2 regions of the Providencia sp. PROV_01 genome follow, and region 1 is predicted to be linked to the other one. Evidence: predicted binding sites of a transcription regulator. Region 1 holds the regulator's gene; the other holds the start of a gene.
The links. The regulator Fur, encoded in region 1, represses iron uptake genes when iron is present. The targets are predictions, from matches to a motif close to ATAATAATGAGAACNACTATCAA.

Region 1 (7,964 bases):
GATCATATTTTGGCAACAAAGCCTGTATCTGTGTTGATAATTCGCGTTGCAAAAAATAGGCTAAATACATCGCAAGAGATATAACTCATTGTGAATATTTAGATTTAAATGGAAAGTTAAATCGTATTTCGGCCGAAAAATAAAATTAAAAAATATTAGAGGAATACAAGAATGGTTAATAAAAATGTCAATACTGGCAGGAAATTGCTCGTCTTAAAAATTGCAATAGCAATGCTTCCTATTGGTTATCAACCAATCATGCATGCGGAGCAATTTATTGAAGATTCAAAACTTACAGGTGGCCTTTACTACTGGCAACGCGATCGTTCACGTAAAGATTTAGACCCAAATAGCGATAAATATAAAAAGTATGCGGATAATCTTAAACACTCAACATTTAATGCCAGTCTTGATTTCTCATCCGGTTATTTTCAGGACATCATCGGGCTAGATTTAGCGGGTTTTACCGCTATTGAGTTATCTAATAGTGGGCCAGCTGCACCCAATGAAATCGGCTTTAGTGATGCGAAATCACGTTGGGATGAAAAATGGACTGGAGATCGTAGTGGTGTGACTTTTTATAAGGCTGCTGCAAAATTGAAATATGGCCCTTTCTGGGGTAGAGGTGGCTATATTCAACCTACTGGTCAAACTATACTCGCATCCCACTGGAGCTATATGCCGGGTACATATCGCGGATTAGAGGTAGGCGGGGTGTTTGATTTTGAGCAAAATGGTGAACTTAGCATGTCCTATATGTGGACTGACCGCTATAAAGCACCTTGGTACCGTAGCATGTATGACTTTCGTGAAGCGGATGGTGAAACTGGGATCAGTTATTTACACTCAATTGGCTTTAAATATGACTTTAAAAACAATTTAGTCTTAGAAGGGGCATATGGGCAAGCTAAAAGCTATATGGATCAATATTTTGCCAAGGTTTCCTATGCAGTTCCTGTTGTTGACCGTGACTTACGTATGTCTTATCAATTTTATGGTGCAAAAGATAAGGTTTCAGGCGGTGGAGTTAACGATGTTTATGACGGTTTAGCTTGGTTGCAAGCGATGACACTAGGCTACACTTACGATGAATTTGATTTTAAATTAGAAGGAACCTATGTAAAAGCCAAAGGTAACCAAGGTTATTTCCTACAGCGTATGACCCCCGGTTGGGCAACATCAAATGGTCGCATGGACATTTGGTGGGATGGCCGTTCGGATTGGAATGCTAATAATGAAAAAGCCGTTATGGCCGGTGTTATGTATGATTTAAAAAATTGGGACTTAGCTGGATGGAAGGTTGGAACCTCATATATTTATGGATGGGATGCTAAACCAAGTACTAATAGCCAATATGCTCAGGATGTACGCTTAAAAGAAAGTGCATGGAACTTTGATATTTTATATACCGTACAATCAGGTCGAGCAAAAGATACGCTATTTAAACTGCATTTTACCAAGTATGATAACCATACAGATATTCCGAGCTATGGCGGTGGTTACGGAAATATCTTCCAAGATGAAAAAGATATTAAATTTATGGTGATGATGCCATTCACGGTATTCTAATTAGTAAAATCCTTTAGTAGCAATGACTGCTATAAAGAAACTAAAGCAGTCATTTGCCCTGATAGCTAAAGGCTTACCATATATTTTTAATATTGAATGGAATATTAAGACAAGAATAAACACTTATATTAAGAGTTAAAAATAAGGTGAATTTATTCACCTTATTTTATTTTTGATTACAAGGATGCGTTATTTACACTTTCATTGAGTATAAGGGTATCTTGTTTTAATTTATCTTTTAATACGGTAACTTTTTCTGATTGATGGGGTGGGTTTTTAACTTGTGCTTGGCCAGATAAAATTCCCCCTTTTTTAATTGATAAACTACTGTAATGGATAGTACCGTGGATTTCCCCATTATTTTCAATACAAATAGTATCAGATAAGCATTCACCTTCAATACGACCATTAACCACCAGTTCTTTGCAGGTGATATTTCCCGTAACTTGGCCGTTTAACATAACTTTAACCGTATTTTCTTTTCCTGTTATATTTCCAATGACTTTCCCATAGATATGCACTTGCTCATTAGACGTAATATTTCCTTCAAAAATAACGTCCCTAGAGATAATCGTATTCGATTTTTCTTCACTAATAGTCGGAGTTGACAGTGTTATTTGTTCTTCTATTTTTGTAGTCACTTCAGGCTCATTACTTATAGAAGGGGACGTCGCTGTAGGCGTGGGCTTGTTTTGTCTTTTGGTGAACATTTTACTTACCTTTTTTTGATTGAAGTATACGATCAAGAACAGTATTGATAATACAAACGAAAATAAGGTGATAGACGAATAGCTAAAAAACCACCCTATTAAAGTAAGAAACCAGAAGAAAAAACTTGTATTGAGAAAAAGATAGTTTTTTTTCATCAGTTAATCTCTTACAAATTACTAAAGTACTCAATTAGTTTAGTCAATAAATGTAATTACGCATTTAAATGATGATTTAACGTTATGACTACATTTGGATCATTAACTCTCTAATTTGGAGTTGAAATTATAGTAAGGTAATTAAATAATTTTAAATAGTATGAAGTGTTTGGAATCATCTATGATGTTATTTATATACCACTTTGATATGTAAAGTATTATTCTAGATAACGGAATATATTTATCTCTGAAATAATATAAGGGTTTTGATTTGAATTGCAACTATTATAGTTTTTATAAAAATCTTGCATTGTTGCTAAAATACAGTGATAAATAATTGTGTTTAAGTTACTTACTAGCAATTATCACTAATCGAGTAAAAAAGGGAATATTAATACTTAAAATAAAAAACCCCGATAAAATTGTATTATCAGGGTTTTGGCATTTTTAACCATGATGTTTCATCAACGATGGTTGAATACTATTACTCTTTTGCTTCGTGTGCGTCAGCATTGTCACGGCAATCACCATCTGCGCAATGACCATATAGATATAAACTATGGTTAGATAGTTTAATGCCATGGCGAGCAGCGATATTCTTTTGGCGGGTTTCAATGGATTCGTCAGTAAACTCAATCACTTTTCCACAATCTAAACAGATTAAATGGTCATGGTGATGCTGCTGAGTTAGTTCGAATACAGATTTACCCCCCTCGAAGTTGTGACGGGTTACGATACCGGCATCATCAAACTGGTTTAACACGCGGTATACAGTTGCTAACCCGATCTCTTCACCCATATCGATCAGCTTTTTATAGAGATCTTCCGCACTGACGTGGTGGCACTCAGGCTCTTGAAGTACTTCCAAAATTTTTAATCTTGGAAGAGTGACTTTGAGTCCAGCATTTTTCAATGCTTTATTGTTGTCTGTCATGCGGGTTTGTCCTGTATCTTAAATCATAAATTTAACAATAATGAGACATTTTTAACATCAATACAGTTGTCTTCTAAACTGATTTACAATTATAGGCATGGAAAATAAAAATAGAAACCATGCATTGTCTCATTATTTTGATAATCTCTTGAGAACCTATCCTATTAGGATACCTTATCGGTTATTTTAGACTACGCCACTGGCTTTGGGGTTCATTTTGTGTAAGACAGTGGTGTAATCTATGGGTAAGGGTTCTTTATGTAGTCTATCAGCCTAAAATTTCAGCTAAAGACATTTCTTCAGAGATTTGTTTTACCCATGCATCAACACGTTCATCAGTTAGCTCAGGTTGACGATCTTCATCAATAGCTAAACCAATAAAATGGTTGTCATCTGCCATGCCTTTGGATACTTCAAAGTGATAACCTTCTGTTGGCCAGTGACCAACAATAACAGCACCACGTGGTTCGATAATATCGCGGATCGTACCCATAGCATCACAGAAATATTCAGCGTAGTCTTCTTGGTCTCCACAACCAAATAAGGCGACAAGTTTACCTTCGAAATCAATCTCTTCGAGAGTAGGGAAGAAATCATCCCAGTCACATTGGGCTTCACCATAATACCAAGTTGGAATACCAAGAAGTAGAATGTCAAAAGCTTCAATATCTTCTTTGCTGCATTTCGCGATATCGTGAACTTCTGCTACATCTTTGCCTAATCTTTCTTGGATCATTTTGGCAATATTTTCTGTGTTACCTGTGTCACTTCCGAAGAAAATGCCTATGACTGCCATAAAGTGATTAACCTCTTGTTTTTCTAAGAGAGCTAGAGGTGAAAATTCGCCTTCTATAGCCCGTTTAGAACGAAAATAGATAGAATATTACGCCTTATTTTGGCGAAAAAATGTTGCTAAGTCTGTCAAATTTGTGTGATTTATCAAGATAACGTTACTTGAGTATTGATGTATCAACATGTTCAAGTTGTGACATCAAAATTTCTTCGATCAATTCACTACGGCTTATATTTTTATCTTCAGCTAACTGATTCAATACCGCGACAGCGTCTTCGTTCAGTTTCAATTCAACTCTGCGCAATCCCTTCACTTTATCTCGTTTCAGTTGGTTGCGTTTGTTGATCCTCAGTTGTTCATCCCGTGATAGCGGGCTTGTTTTAGGTCGCCCAGGCCTTCGTTCCTCAGCGAACAAATCTAGTGTCGTTCGATCCGTTTGTTCTTTTGCCATGTCTATAACTGCTAAAAGGGTGTGCCAGTAATTCAGCGCGCCATGATACCCTAGCTAATCCCCTTGTGCTATAGCTTCATCAATGATGATTGGGTTTAATTGATTGTAAAATGAGCGCTTTTGGTAAAAAAGCACCACTTGCTATAAGCGTGATGCTTTTTTATTCGTATTATTGTGTCTGCTGGTGCCATAAATTGGCGTATAAACCATTTGATTTGAGTAAGTTTTCGTGGGTATCCATCTCGTGTACTTCTCCTTGGCAAATCACACATATCCTATCAGCGTGCATAATCGTATTTAGCCGATGAGCAATGCTAATGACGGTTCTTCCTTGAGTAATTAATGGCATATTCTCCATAATGGCGGCTTCTGACTCGTAATCGAGTGCAGAAGTGGCCTCATCGAGAATTAAGATATCGGGTTCGGTGAGTAATGCACGCGCAAGTGCAATCCTTTGACGTTGACCACCTGAAAGATTGGAGCCTTTTTCTGATAAGGGATAATTAAAATTATCAGTCAATGTCATGATAAATTCATAAGCTCCCGCTAATTTTGCTGCGTGAATCACCTGCTCGTCAGTCGCTTGTGGATGACTCAAACGGATATTATCTGCGATAGAACCAACGAATAAGGTACTTTCTTGTAATACGACGCTCATTTTTCGGCGTAATGATACGGTATCTGCGACAGCTAAATCCATGCCATCAACAATAACTTGCCCATGTTGTGGGACATAAAGCCGCTGTAATAATTTCGTTAAGGTACTTTTTCCTGAACCTGAGGGGCCAGTAATACCAATAAATTCACCTGCATTAACCATTAAGGATAAATTATTGAGAACTTCAGGTGTATCAGGTTGATAGCGAAAACGGATATTTTGAAACTCTATTTTTCCGTGAATATTTGATGTATTTGCAATCCCTTTACGTTCATTTTCTACCGGTTCATCAAGAATATCTCCCACTCGGCGTAATGAAATAATGGTATGTTGGAAATCTTGCCAAACCTGGGCAAACCGCAATACGGGCTGCGTAACATGCGCACTTAGCATATTAAATGCCACTAATTCGCCAGGAGAAATTCCACCATTTAATACCTCTTTGACACCGACCCACAAAAGGATCGCAGTCGTTATTTTGCTCACAAATGTCATTAATTGAGAGGCTACTTCACTGCGCATTGAGACTTTAAAGCTTTGAGTTAGCTGTTTGCTAAATATTTTTTTCCAACGTTGATTAAAGTATTTTTCTGTTGCGGTTGTTTTGATGGTTTCAATCCCAGTAATACTTTCGGTGAGAAAAGTGAGACCATTTTCATCCGCTTGATAAGATTTTTCAGTTTGTTGGCGAATAATGGGGCCGAGTATCATCCATAAAACAAAAAATACCCCCATTGAGCCCAATAAAATCCAAGCCATCAAACTACTGTAGGAAAATAAAACTGCGACAAAAAGGATGACAAAGATAAAATCAATAAACAGCATCAGTGTTGAGCCCGTTAAAAATTGCCTTATATGGGCTAATTCACGGATTCTGGCAATAATTTTCCCTGTTGGCCTTAGCTTAAAATAATTTAACGGTAAGGCCATTAAGTGGCGATAAATTTTCCCTGACAACTCAGCACTGATCTGGCTACTACTATGACTAAAAATTTTATTACGAATAAAACCATATATCGGTTCTGCAACAGCAATGGCAAAAATCGCCAATGCAATGACATGTAAATTTGAGAGACTGCGACCAACTAACACTTTGTCGATTAAATTCTGAAACAACAGCGGGCTAATTAAGGCGAAAAGCTGAATAATGGCAGAGAGAATAAAAATATTTCGTAATTTAACATGTTGTCGCAAAACAGAGGGAATAAACCAGCTAAAGCCAAAGGCCTTTTTTTGCTCTGGCTCTAATTGCTCCTTAATGAGTAATACATCATATTCAGTTTCTTGATGTCCAATAGAGTTATGAATAGGTTTTCGTTCCTCATTAGTAGGGTTAATGAGAATTAATTCATTTTCTTGGCTAATAACTTGCCAAAAACCATCTATATAGATTAAAGCGGGTAAAGGTAGCGTTATTAATTGTGTGTATCGTGCAGTAATAAGCTCGGTTTCATACCCCAATGTATGTGCACACTCTCTAATTTCCCACTCTGTAGGAGATATAGTTTGCATACCAATTGCGTGCCTGAGTTGATCTGATGAAACATTGTTTTGGTAATATTTAGCCACCCAAACTAAGGCATCCAAGCCATGATTATTAAACTGTTCCATCGATTATTTTTCTCTCATCGCGTTTGAGGTGTATTCATTAATAGGGCTAAGCAAGTAGTCAATAATACGGCGTTTATCCGTTTTTATTTCTGCCACAATGGATAAACCGGGAGTCAGTTCAATAGATTCACCATCAACGGATAGTTCTTTTTGGTTAAGACCAATTTGCCCTAAGAACACTAATCCAAGCTTTTCATCGAGAGTACTGTCGCGCGATATGGAAATCACTTCACCTTCAATCGTGCCATAACGTGTGTAAGGGAATGCATCTATTTTCACCTCTGCTCTCAACCCTTCATGGATGAACCCAATGTCTTTGTTCAAGATTTTAATTTCAGCTAATTGAACATTATTGTTAGGAACAACAGCCATTAGTTGCTGTGCGGGTTGCAATACAGCTCCTAAAGTGTGTGTAGCAAGCTGTTGAATAGTGCCATCAACGGGGGCTCGTATAATTTCTAATTGATTTCTTTCTTTATTTTTTAATAGTTCTTGCTCAAGAGAAGCTCGTTTAAAGTCAGCTTGTTTGTATTTCTCATCCCACTCTTGGTTTTTTTGGGCTTTTATCCGGTCTATTTTTTCATTTAAGGCATGGTGCTGGCTTTTCAGAATTGAAAGCTCAGATAATTTGGTCACTTTTTCTTTTTTAGCGATTAATAGCTCTCGCTCTTGTTCTAAAAATTCCTTTTGACTGATTAACTGTTTTTCAGTTAACGAATGGTGTGCATCGAGGCGTTTTTTGATATTGACAATAAGGGAGTTGATGGTAAGTAATTCATCTTTTCGGGCTTGTTGATTGACGGTATTCAATTGAATTTCATTATTAAGTTCATTCATTAATGAATCAAATTCTAATTTTTGTGTTTGATAGCTAGCCCGCGTGTTGTTTTGCTCTAGTTCAGTTAATTGATTAAATAGAGGTAACTGCTCAATAGGCTGTTGTGAAATCAATGCTTGATAAATTACTATTTCGGCCAAATGGAAGTTGTGTTGATAATTTAAACTTAGAATATCTTGGTCAACACCTAACACATTGACGGTAATTAAAGGATCGCCTTGTTTTACTGTTTGCCCATCAGTAA
Region 2 (7,964 bases), 2.2 Mb from region 1:
GCATCTATCCGAGCGGGTTATTTTGATAAGTAATCGTCAATAAAAAACAGCAGTCTTCAAATGGAGGCTGTTGTTTTTCAGTAGGCTTCAAATTTTTTAGTAGAGAGTTATATTGGGGTTCCTTGATGAAACCGCAGCTGCCATTGGTTTTCTGAATTTTTTAGCCAAATAGATGAACGATGGGTGGGTTTGATTTTTTTACCATAGTGTAATTCAAAACTGGTATAGGTCATTAACACGGTATTATCGCTCAAGAATGAGCAGTGATAATTTTCTGAATAAATAGATGTTTCCATTTCATTTGCTAATGACAAAAGCGTATCTCGCTTATCACTGGTTCCTCCAGAACGAGCAAATTCAAAAAAATCTGCATGCAAAATCTCACGAAGAAAATGGCTATTCTGTCGGTTAGTACTGTTATGTAATTTTTTTTCTAATTCAATCAGTTTATGTATCACTCGCGTTCCTCCAATTTTTGTGCCAGTTTCTCGGCTAGCTGAGTAACAATATCCGAAGTATTTGCGTGGAAATGCATGGCAATTTCCATTTCTTGAGCGGCTGGGAAACCTTCTTCTTCTGTTAAAATTCGATGTTGAGGTAGTTTTGCTCGCAAAGGTAATAAGCTGACCCCTAACCCGTCAGCGATAGCACTTTGAATGCCCGCGAGGCTAGAACAAGTATAAGTTATGTGCCAAGGGCGCTGTTCATTGTCTAATAACTTAAACATATCATTACGATATAGACCATTTTCAGGAAAAACTACCAAGGGTACGGAATCATTATTGAAGTGTTTATATTGGTTGCTAATTAGCCAACATAATGGTTCAGGCCAATGGTAATCGCTTTTAAATTCGCCTTTTTTCTGTTTCACAATAATTAAATCTAACTCACCATGTTGGTAGCGCTGATGAAGCTGGCGGCTTAGGCCACTCGTGACTTCTAGCCGTATATTGGGATTAGCTTGCATAAATGCAGCAAGTGTTGGGGTAACTTGGCCAGAAGCGAGATCTTCTGGAAAACCGAGCCGAATAGTTTGAATTACCGCATTGCCAGTGATTTTCATAAAGAAGGTATCATTAAGTACTAAGATATTTTTTGCATAACTCAACAAAACCTCACCAGTTTCGGTTAAGGTAAGTATACGGTGTCCCCGGATGAATAAAGGCTGGCCGACTAAAGTTTCTAGCCGTTGAATCTGCTGGCTCAATGTTGATTGCGTTGAATTTAAATGCTGTGAAGCCACGGTGAAATTCCCTGTTTCAGCAACAGTGACAAAGGTTTTCAACAAAACAAGATTGAGCAATGGATTCATTTTATAAATACCTATCATTTAGTTATTTAATTTTTAAATAGCATACTTTTTCAGTAGATTAAAGAGTCATCGGGGAGATTAATCATGAAAACATTCTTTTTACGTGGGAAATGGTTGGTTCACTTAGCTAGCATTCTTATAGTTTCATTGGTATTTATGGTGAAAGGTATGGCGAATTCACAACTTGATTCTTTGGTGTCATTGGCTGAACAAGGTAATCTACAAGCTGTTAAATCCTTGGTTGAGCAAGGCGCGAATATTGAACAACGCGATTTACGCCAACGTACTGCGTTGATGGCGGCAACCCATGAAAACCGTGTGGATGTGGCGCGCTATTTAATTGAGCGCGGTGCAGATGTGAATGCGAAGGATAACATGCAAGATTCACCGTACCTTTATTCAGGGGCGCGTGGGCTGCAAGATATTTTATTATTAACCCTGAAAAATGGGGCTGATTTAAAAAGTACTAACCGCTACGGGGGAACTGCGTTGATCCCTGCGGCAGAACGCGGACACGTAACGACGGTCAAAACCTTGATTGATGCAGGGGTTGATGTGAATCACGTTAATCGGTTGGGTTGGACTGCACTGATTGAGGCGATTATTTTGGGTGATGGTAGCGATAAGTACGCACAAATTGTCACTGAATTAATTAAAGGCGGCGCAGATGTCAATTTAGCGGATGGCTCGGGGATATCACCGTTGACGTTGGCAAAAAGCAAAGGTTACCGTAATTTGATTGAAATTCTTGAGAATTCGGGAGCGAAATAATGTCGGATACGCAATTTTTGCAACAAGCTATCAACTTAGCAATGGAAAACGTGCAAGCTAGCGGACGACCTTTTGGCGCAATTGTTGTCTGTGATGGGCAAGTCGTTGCAAGTGGCGTCAACCAGATGCTTGAGCTCAATGACCCAACTGCCCATGCAGAGCTGATGGCGCTGCGTCAGGCAGGGCAAAAATTAAGCCGCGTGAAATTAGATGACTGTGTGGTTTATGCGAGTGGACAGCCTTGTCCCATGTGCCTTGCTGCCATGCGAATGGCGGGTATCTCTCGGGTCGTTTACGCCTATTCAAACGATGATGCCGCACCTTTTGGGCTTTCTACGGATGCCATTGCAAAAGCGCTGAGAGTCGCGCCTGAACAACAATCAGGTTTACGGTTTGAGCAATTAAAGCCCAACGGTGAAATGCGCAGCACCCTGTACCAACAGTGGTGGGAACGGCAATCTAAATGAGTAAAACAGCACCATCTTCGTTGGCGTTGATACTGACCATTGTCTTAGTCGGGTTGAATTTACGGCCCTTTATGACGGGCCCAGGGCCTGTTATCGACAATATCATTCAAACGACAGGGATGAGTTATCAAAGCATTTCGCTTTTAACCTTGTTACCCATGTTGTTGATGGGGGTTGGGGCATTGGTTGTACCGATGTTAAACCAACGTATAGGCGAGCGTGCAGGGATCAGTACTGCAATGCTATTACTGCTAGTCGGTTCACTCGCTCGTTACTTTGTTGTTGATGGTGCGGCTTTATTATTAACGGCTTTTTTATGTGGTGTGGGGGCGGCTTATATTCAGTCGGTATTTCCTGGGCTCATTAAAGCGAATTTCCCCCAAAAAATGGCGATGATGACAGGGTTGTATTCCGCCACGTTAATGGCGGGGGGAGCAATTGGCGCACAGCTCACCCCTTTAGTTGAGGAAATGACAGGCCATTGGCAGAGTGCCTTAGCGTGGCTTGCCTTCCCAGCTTTGCTGGCGTTGTTGGCTATTTGGGCGAATGTACATACAGAGCGGAGTTCAAAAGTAGAATCAGTTTCAGTATTGGTGTTCTTACGAAAGCCGAGAGCATGGTTATTGATGGCAGGTTTTGGGCTGATTAATGCGGGTTATGGTACCGTAGTGACTTGGTTGGCACCTTTTTTCCAAGAGCAGGGAATGAGTGCTGCACAAAGTGGCACGTTTGTTGCCATATTAACGGTGTTTCAGGCGTTATCTGCGCTAATGATCCCTGTATTTGCTTCGCATAATATTGATCGTCGCTTTTGGTTGATAGTCACGCTCAGTTGCCAAGCACTTGGTTTTTCTGGGCTGATGCTGTTTGCCAGCGATGTGCCACTTTTGTGGGTGGCGCTATTAGGCATGGGGTTAGGCGGCTGCTTTGCACTCAGTATTATTACGGCTTTAGATCACCTTCCTCATCCCGTTAGCGCAGGCGCATTAACGTCGTTGATGCAGGCTGGTGGCTTTATTATTGCTGCATTTGGGCCATTAGTGGCGGCTTGGTTACATCAAGTCAGCCAGAGTTTTACATGGGTATGGGCAATGCATGTGGTCTTTGTATTAGTAACATTGATTCTTTATTTGCGTTTGAACCCTAAAAGCTATAGTCAAATCTTCAATTTAAGATAATTAATCTCCTCTTTTTTATTGCGAATGATAATTATTGTTATCTTGGTGTTTTTTTGCCACTATAACTGTTTATTTATTCGTCTAGGTAAGAGCCCTATGCAGCAGCGTATTGAAGATAAATTCACACAAGCACATTCAGCCCGTGAAGAACAATCTGTTGGTGAATTTATCCGGATCCGCCGCGGTGAGTTTCTGATTAACCGTGATTTAGGTATTGAAGAAGAACAAGCCGCTGGGCTCAAAATTGTGGCTATCCATCAAGGAGCAATGGGTTGCCGTAGTAGCGCGGGACAAAATGTTGAAGTCAATTCACCTTCTTTGATTTTATCGAGCAGCTCGCAAAATTATCTATTGAATAATCAATTTTATGGCCAGCAAACCATGAAATACACCATGATAGATATTTCTCCTGAATGGTTGGAAATGCAACAATTAAGTTTACCAGATACTTGTTATCATCCTCGTTCCCCAAAGCTATTACAGTTGGTTATTCCACCGAGTGTACTGGCGATCACTCATCAGTTATTTGCTTGCCCAACTCATTCGTCATTACGCCAACTCTATTTAAGCGCTAAAGTGTCTGAAATTACGGCACTGTGCTTACATCATTCGCTATCTCATACAAATACGCCTGTTATGAGCGTATTGCGCCAGAGAGATATTGATATCTTGCATATGGCAAAAACTATATTGATTCAGGAAATGGAATCCCCACCCAGTTTAGATGAATTGGCTAAACGGTTAGGGGTCAATACCCGTAAACTCACGCAAGGCTTTCGCCAATTATTTGGCAATAGTATTTATGGCTGGTTGCAGGAGACCCGTTTGGAAACAGCTTTCCAGCTATTGAGTATGAATGATGCAAATATCTCAACAGTGGCTTACCAAGTCGGCTATACCCCCGCTCATTTCTCCGTTGCATTTCGCAAACGTTTTGGCATTTCACCTAATCAACTCAAAAAATAACAGTGTGTAGCCGGATAACGATAGACAAATTCCGGCGGTCGAAAGTATCCCATTACATTAATTGTTAAATTGATAACAATTATCATTTAACTTTTTTAGGGTGGGAAATGCTGTCCGTTTATAACATTAAGTCACGCGGAAAATTCCGCTTAACACCTTGTGCCCTTTTGTGTGCAACAGTGAGTTGCTCTGCGATGGTGAATGCAGCACCTATGCAACCGAAACAGGATGTTATACAAGTGACCGCATCTTCAGAGATTGATGATGACTATGTTGCACCGGGGGTGACAACACTCGGAAAAATTGCACTCAAACCACGGGAAGTGGCGCAATCTGTTAGCGTGATTGATAGAGAGCAAATTGAAAAACAAAACCTACAAACGCTTGATGATGTCATGCAACGTGCAACAGGGGTAACCAGTGCGCCCTATGTGAAGTTAACAACGGCTTATTATGTGCGCGGCTTCCAGATTGATTCATTTGAAATTGATGGTGTGCCAGCTCTATTAGGTAACATGGCCAGTTCTCCTCAAGATATGGCGGTATATGAGCGGGTTGAAATTCTTCGCGGGTCGAACGGCCTTTTACATGGTATGGGAAACCCCGCCGCAACCGTCAATATGGTAAGAAAACATGCGCCAAAAGAAAATATGGCCAAGTTGAGCTTAAGTGCGGGAAGTTGGGATCGTTATCGTGGAGAAGTGGACGTTGGGGGCCTACTGAATCAATCAGGTTCAGTGCGTGGGCGGTTTGTCATGGCATGGGAAGATAAAGACTATTTTTATGATATCTCTGACCAACAAACACGGTTGATGTACGGTACTGTTGACATCGATGTTACCCCAGATACTTTACTGCGTATGGGGGCACAATTCCAAACAATTGATTCTGTTACCAATATGGCAGGTGTTCCTTTCGGTAAAGATGGCAGTGATTTACATTTACCACGTAAAACCTATTTAGATGTGGATTGGGACCGCTTCAAGTGGGATACCTCCCGTTCATTTGCGGGTATTGAACATAAAATCAATGATGATTGGCAATATAAGCTTAACGCAGAGTATCAACATGTAAATGCCCGATTATTGTACGCAGGAGCATGGGGAAATATCGACCCTGTAACCGGTGATGGTGCAATGTTAATGGGGGGAGCGTATAAATTCCGTAACGAACAAACCAGCTTAGATACCAGTGTAAACGGTAAGGTAGACGCATGGGGGTTAACCCATGATGTAGTTGTCGGTGCAAGTTACTCACATGCCAGTGAAAAGCAATATAGCGCAGATTTAGACCCCGCCTTAAATGTACCAGTGAACGTGTATCGTTGGGACCCTCACAGTGTACCAAAACCTAATGTTGGCGCTTATAGCTCCGCAGGGCCAACCAAAACGACGCAAAAGGGTCTATACGGGATGGGACGTATCAAAGTGATCGAACCTGTTACTGTTATTGCGGGGGTGCGTGATAGCTGGTGGGATGTCAAAACACCAACAGCAAACTTCACCGAAAATGGCCGCCTTACTCCCTACGGTGGTGTGATTTGGGATTTTACGCCGCAATGGTCATGGTATAGCAGCTATTCAACAGTCTATCAGCCACAAACAGGAAAAACGTGGAGCGGAAAAATGCTCAAGCCTGTTGAAGGGCAAACGCTTGAAACGGGTGTCAAAGGCGCGCTATTCAATGGCGGATTAAACCTATCAGGTGCTATTTACCAAATTGATATTAAAAATAACCCACAAATTGACCCTGCACACCCAACAGGGGGCTTTAATAACTATTTCATTAGTGGTGGTAAAGTTCGTAGCCAAGGTTTTGAGCTTGAAGGTATTGGTTATCTGACCCCATTTTGGGATGTATCGGTGGGTTATACCTATACGGATACGAAATACCGTGATGACAGTCAGCATCAAGGGGAGTCTTATAACACTTTAACCCCTCGTCATATGCTACGCGTGTGGTCTAACTATGACCTACCTTGGAATGAGCGCAAATGGAGCTTGGGCGGTGGTATGCAAGCGCAAAGCGCCTACAGCACTAGCAATGGTAATGTAACCTTGCGTCAAGGTGGGTATGCCATTTTTAATGCCCGCTTAGGTTACCAAATCGATGAGACATGGACGGCAGCGGTTAATGTTAATAACTTGTTCGACCGTCGTTATTACTCAGGACTCTTCTCTCCACAATGGAATAACCGCTATGGTGATCCACGTAATGTAATGTTTACATTGAAGGCTGATTTTTAATGAAATTAGTCAGTTGCCTAGCAGTTATTGGCACGTTGTTCGGTGGGATCGTGCTATCGATGTTGATAGCACGTTTTTATCCATCAGCAGATCCGCTCGAACGCGTATATGGTGCAATATTTCTAAGCGTTATCATCACGATGGGATTATTAGTTTATAACTTCAGTGCACTAAATTGGCGAAAATTATTAGTACGTAGCTATAGCTGGTGGCTATTGCCGCTTTTTTTAATGATGGCGGGGTGGGTATGAAGCATAAACAGCCTCTCACTCGTCGTTTAGACCAATTACATCGCAGTGCTGGGGCGCTATTTGGCGTTTTTCTGTTTGTGATCCTATTCACAGGGTGTTGGAGCTTAGGTAGTGATGCATTGCGGTTATGGTGGAACAATGTGCCACTTTCAGGTGAGTTATTACCACTCGAACAGCTTCTTGCGTTGCAACCAAGTGCAACCATGATCCAGCTGCCTGAGCAGCATAATCCTGAGATCACTTTTTGCCAAGGTATGGGAAGATGTGAATTAAGCTATAGCGCGATTAACGGTGAATTGGTTGCCTTAAACAGCCCGACAATGTGGCTAGTAACATTACATAAAAACTTATTTATGGATTTTCCTGGGCGAGTTTTTATCAGTTTATTTGGTTTTGCATTCGCCGTTTTGTTAATCACAGGGCTAGTGATACAACGCCGCAGAATATCCACAATGGTGCGCTTGCCGCGTGTGACACACTTGAGAGTGTTTCTCCATGATTTACATAGCTGGCTTGGCCTATGGTGTTATCCGTGGCTGGTTTTATTTGCGTTTACCGGAGCATTATCAGGCCTAGGGGCGCTAGGAACGGTTTCCCTTGGTGAAAGGGCTGCACCGGATAATCCACAAATTATCATGAAAACCTTGATGGGCGAGTTTAAACCACTGAAAACACCGGTTCCCGCGGCTGAAAGCTCGATTACTGCGGCAATCAGCGCATTACAGCAAACAGTCCCTAGCTTTATCCCTCAAATCTTGTTCAAGCAAGGTGAT

Region 2: ACU696_RS06015 (TonB-dependent siderophore receptor) is a predicted target of Fur. The motif match lies at 4,758-4,780, and genes of this name have one in related genera.

What each region holds. Positions count from the first base shown of each region.
Region 1 is NZ_JBRFKD010000002.1:3,428,708-3,436,671, reverse strand. Features, by position in the region: gene chiP (chitoporin ChiP) at 172-1,569, shown strand; gene ACU696_RS16780 (bactofilin family protein) at 1,746-2,279, opposite strand; gene fur (ferric iron uptake transcriptional regulator) at 2,920-3,369, opposite strand; gene fldA (flavodoxin FldA) at 3,638-4,165, opposite strand; gene ybfE (LexA regulated protein) at 4,320-4,613, opposite strand; gene ACU696_RS16760 (type I secretion system permease/ATPase) at 4,783-6,882, opposite strand; gene ACU696_RS16755 (HlyD family type I secretion periplasmic adaptor subunit) at 6,886-7,964, opposite strand, start outside.
Region 2 is NZ_JBRFKD010000002.1:1,187,712-1,195,675, forward strand. Features, by position in the region: gene ACU696_RS05980 (agmatinase) at 1-33, shown strand, start outside; gene ACU696_RS05985 (nuclear transport factor 2 family protein) at 108-458, opposite strand; gene ACU696_RS05990 (LysR substrate-binding domain-containing protein) at 455-1,312, opposite strand; gene ACU696_RS05995 (ankyrin repeat domain-containing protein) at 1,397-2,083, shown strand; gene ACU696_RS06000 (nucleoside deaminase) at 2,083-2,550, shown strand; gene ACU696_RS06005 (cyanate transporter) at 2,547-3,728, shown strand; gene ACU696_RS06010 (helix-turn-helix transcriptional regulator) at 3,825-4,694, shown strand; gene ACU696_RS06015 (TonB-dependent siderophore receptor) at 4,802-6,940, shown strand; gene ACU696_RS06020 (hypothetical protein) at 6,940-7,191, shown strand; gene ACU696_RS06025 (PepSY-associated TM helix domain-containing protein) at 7,188-7,964, shown strand, end outside.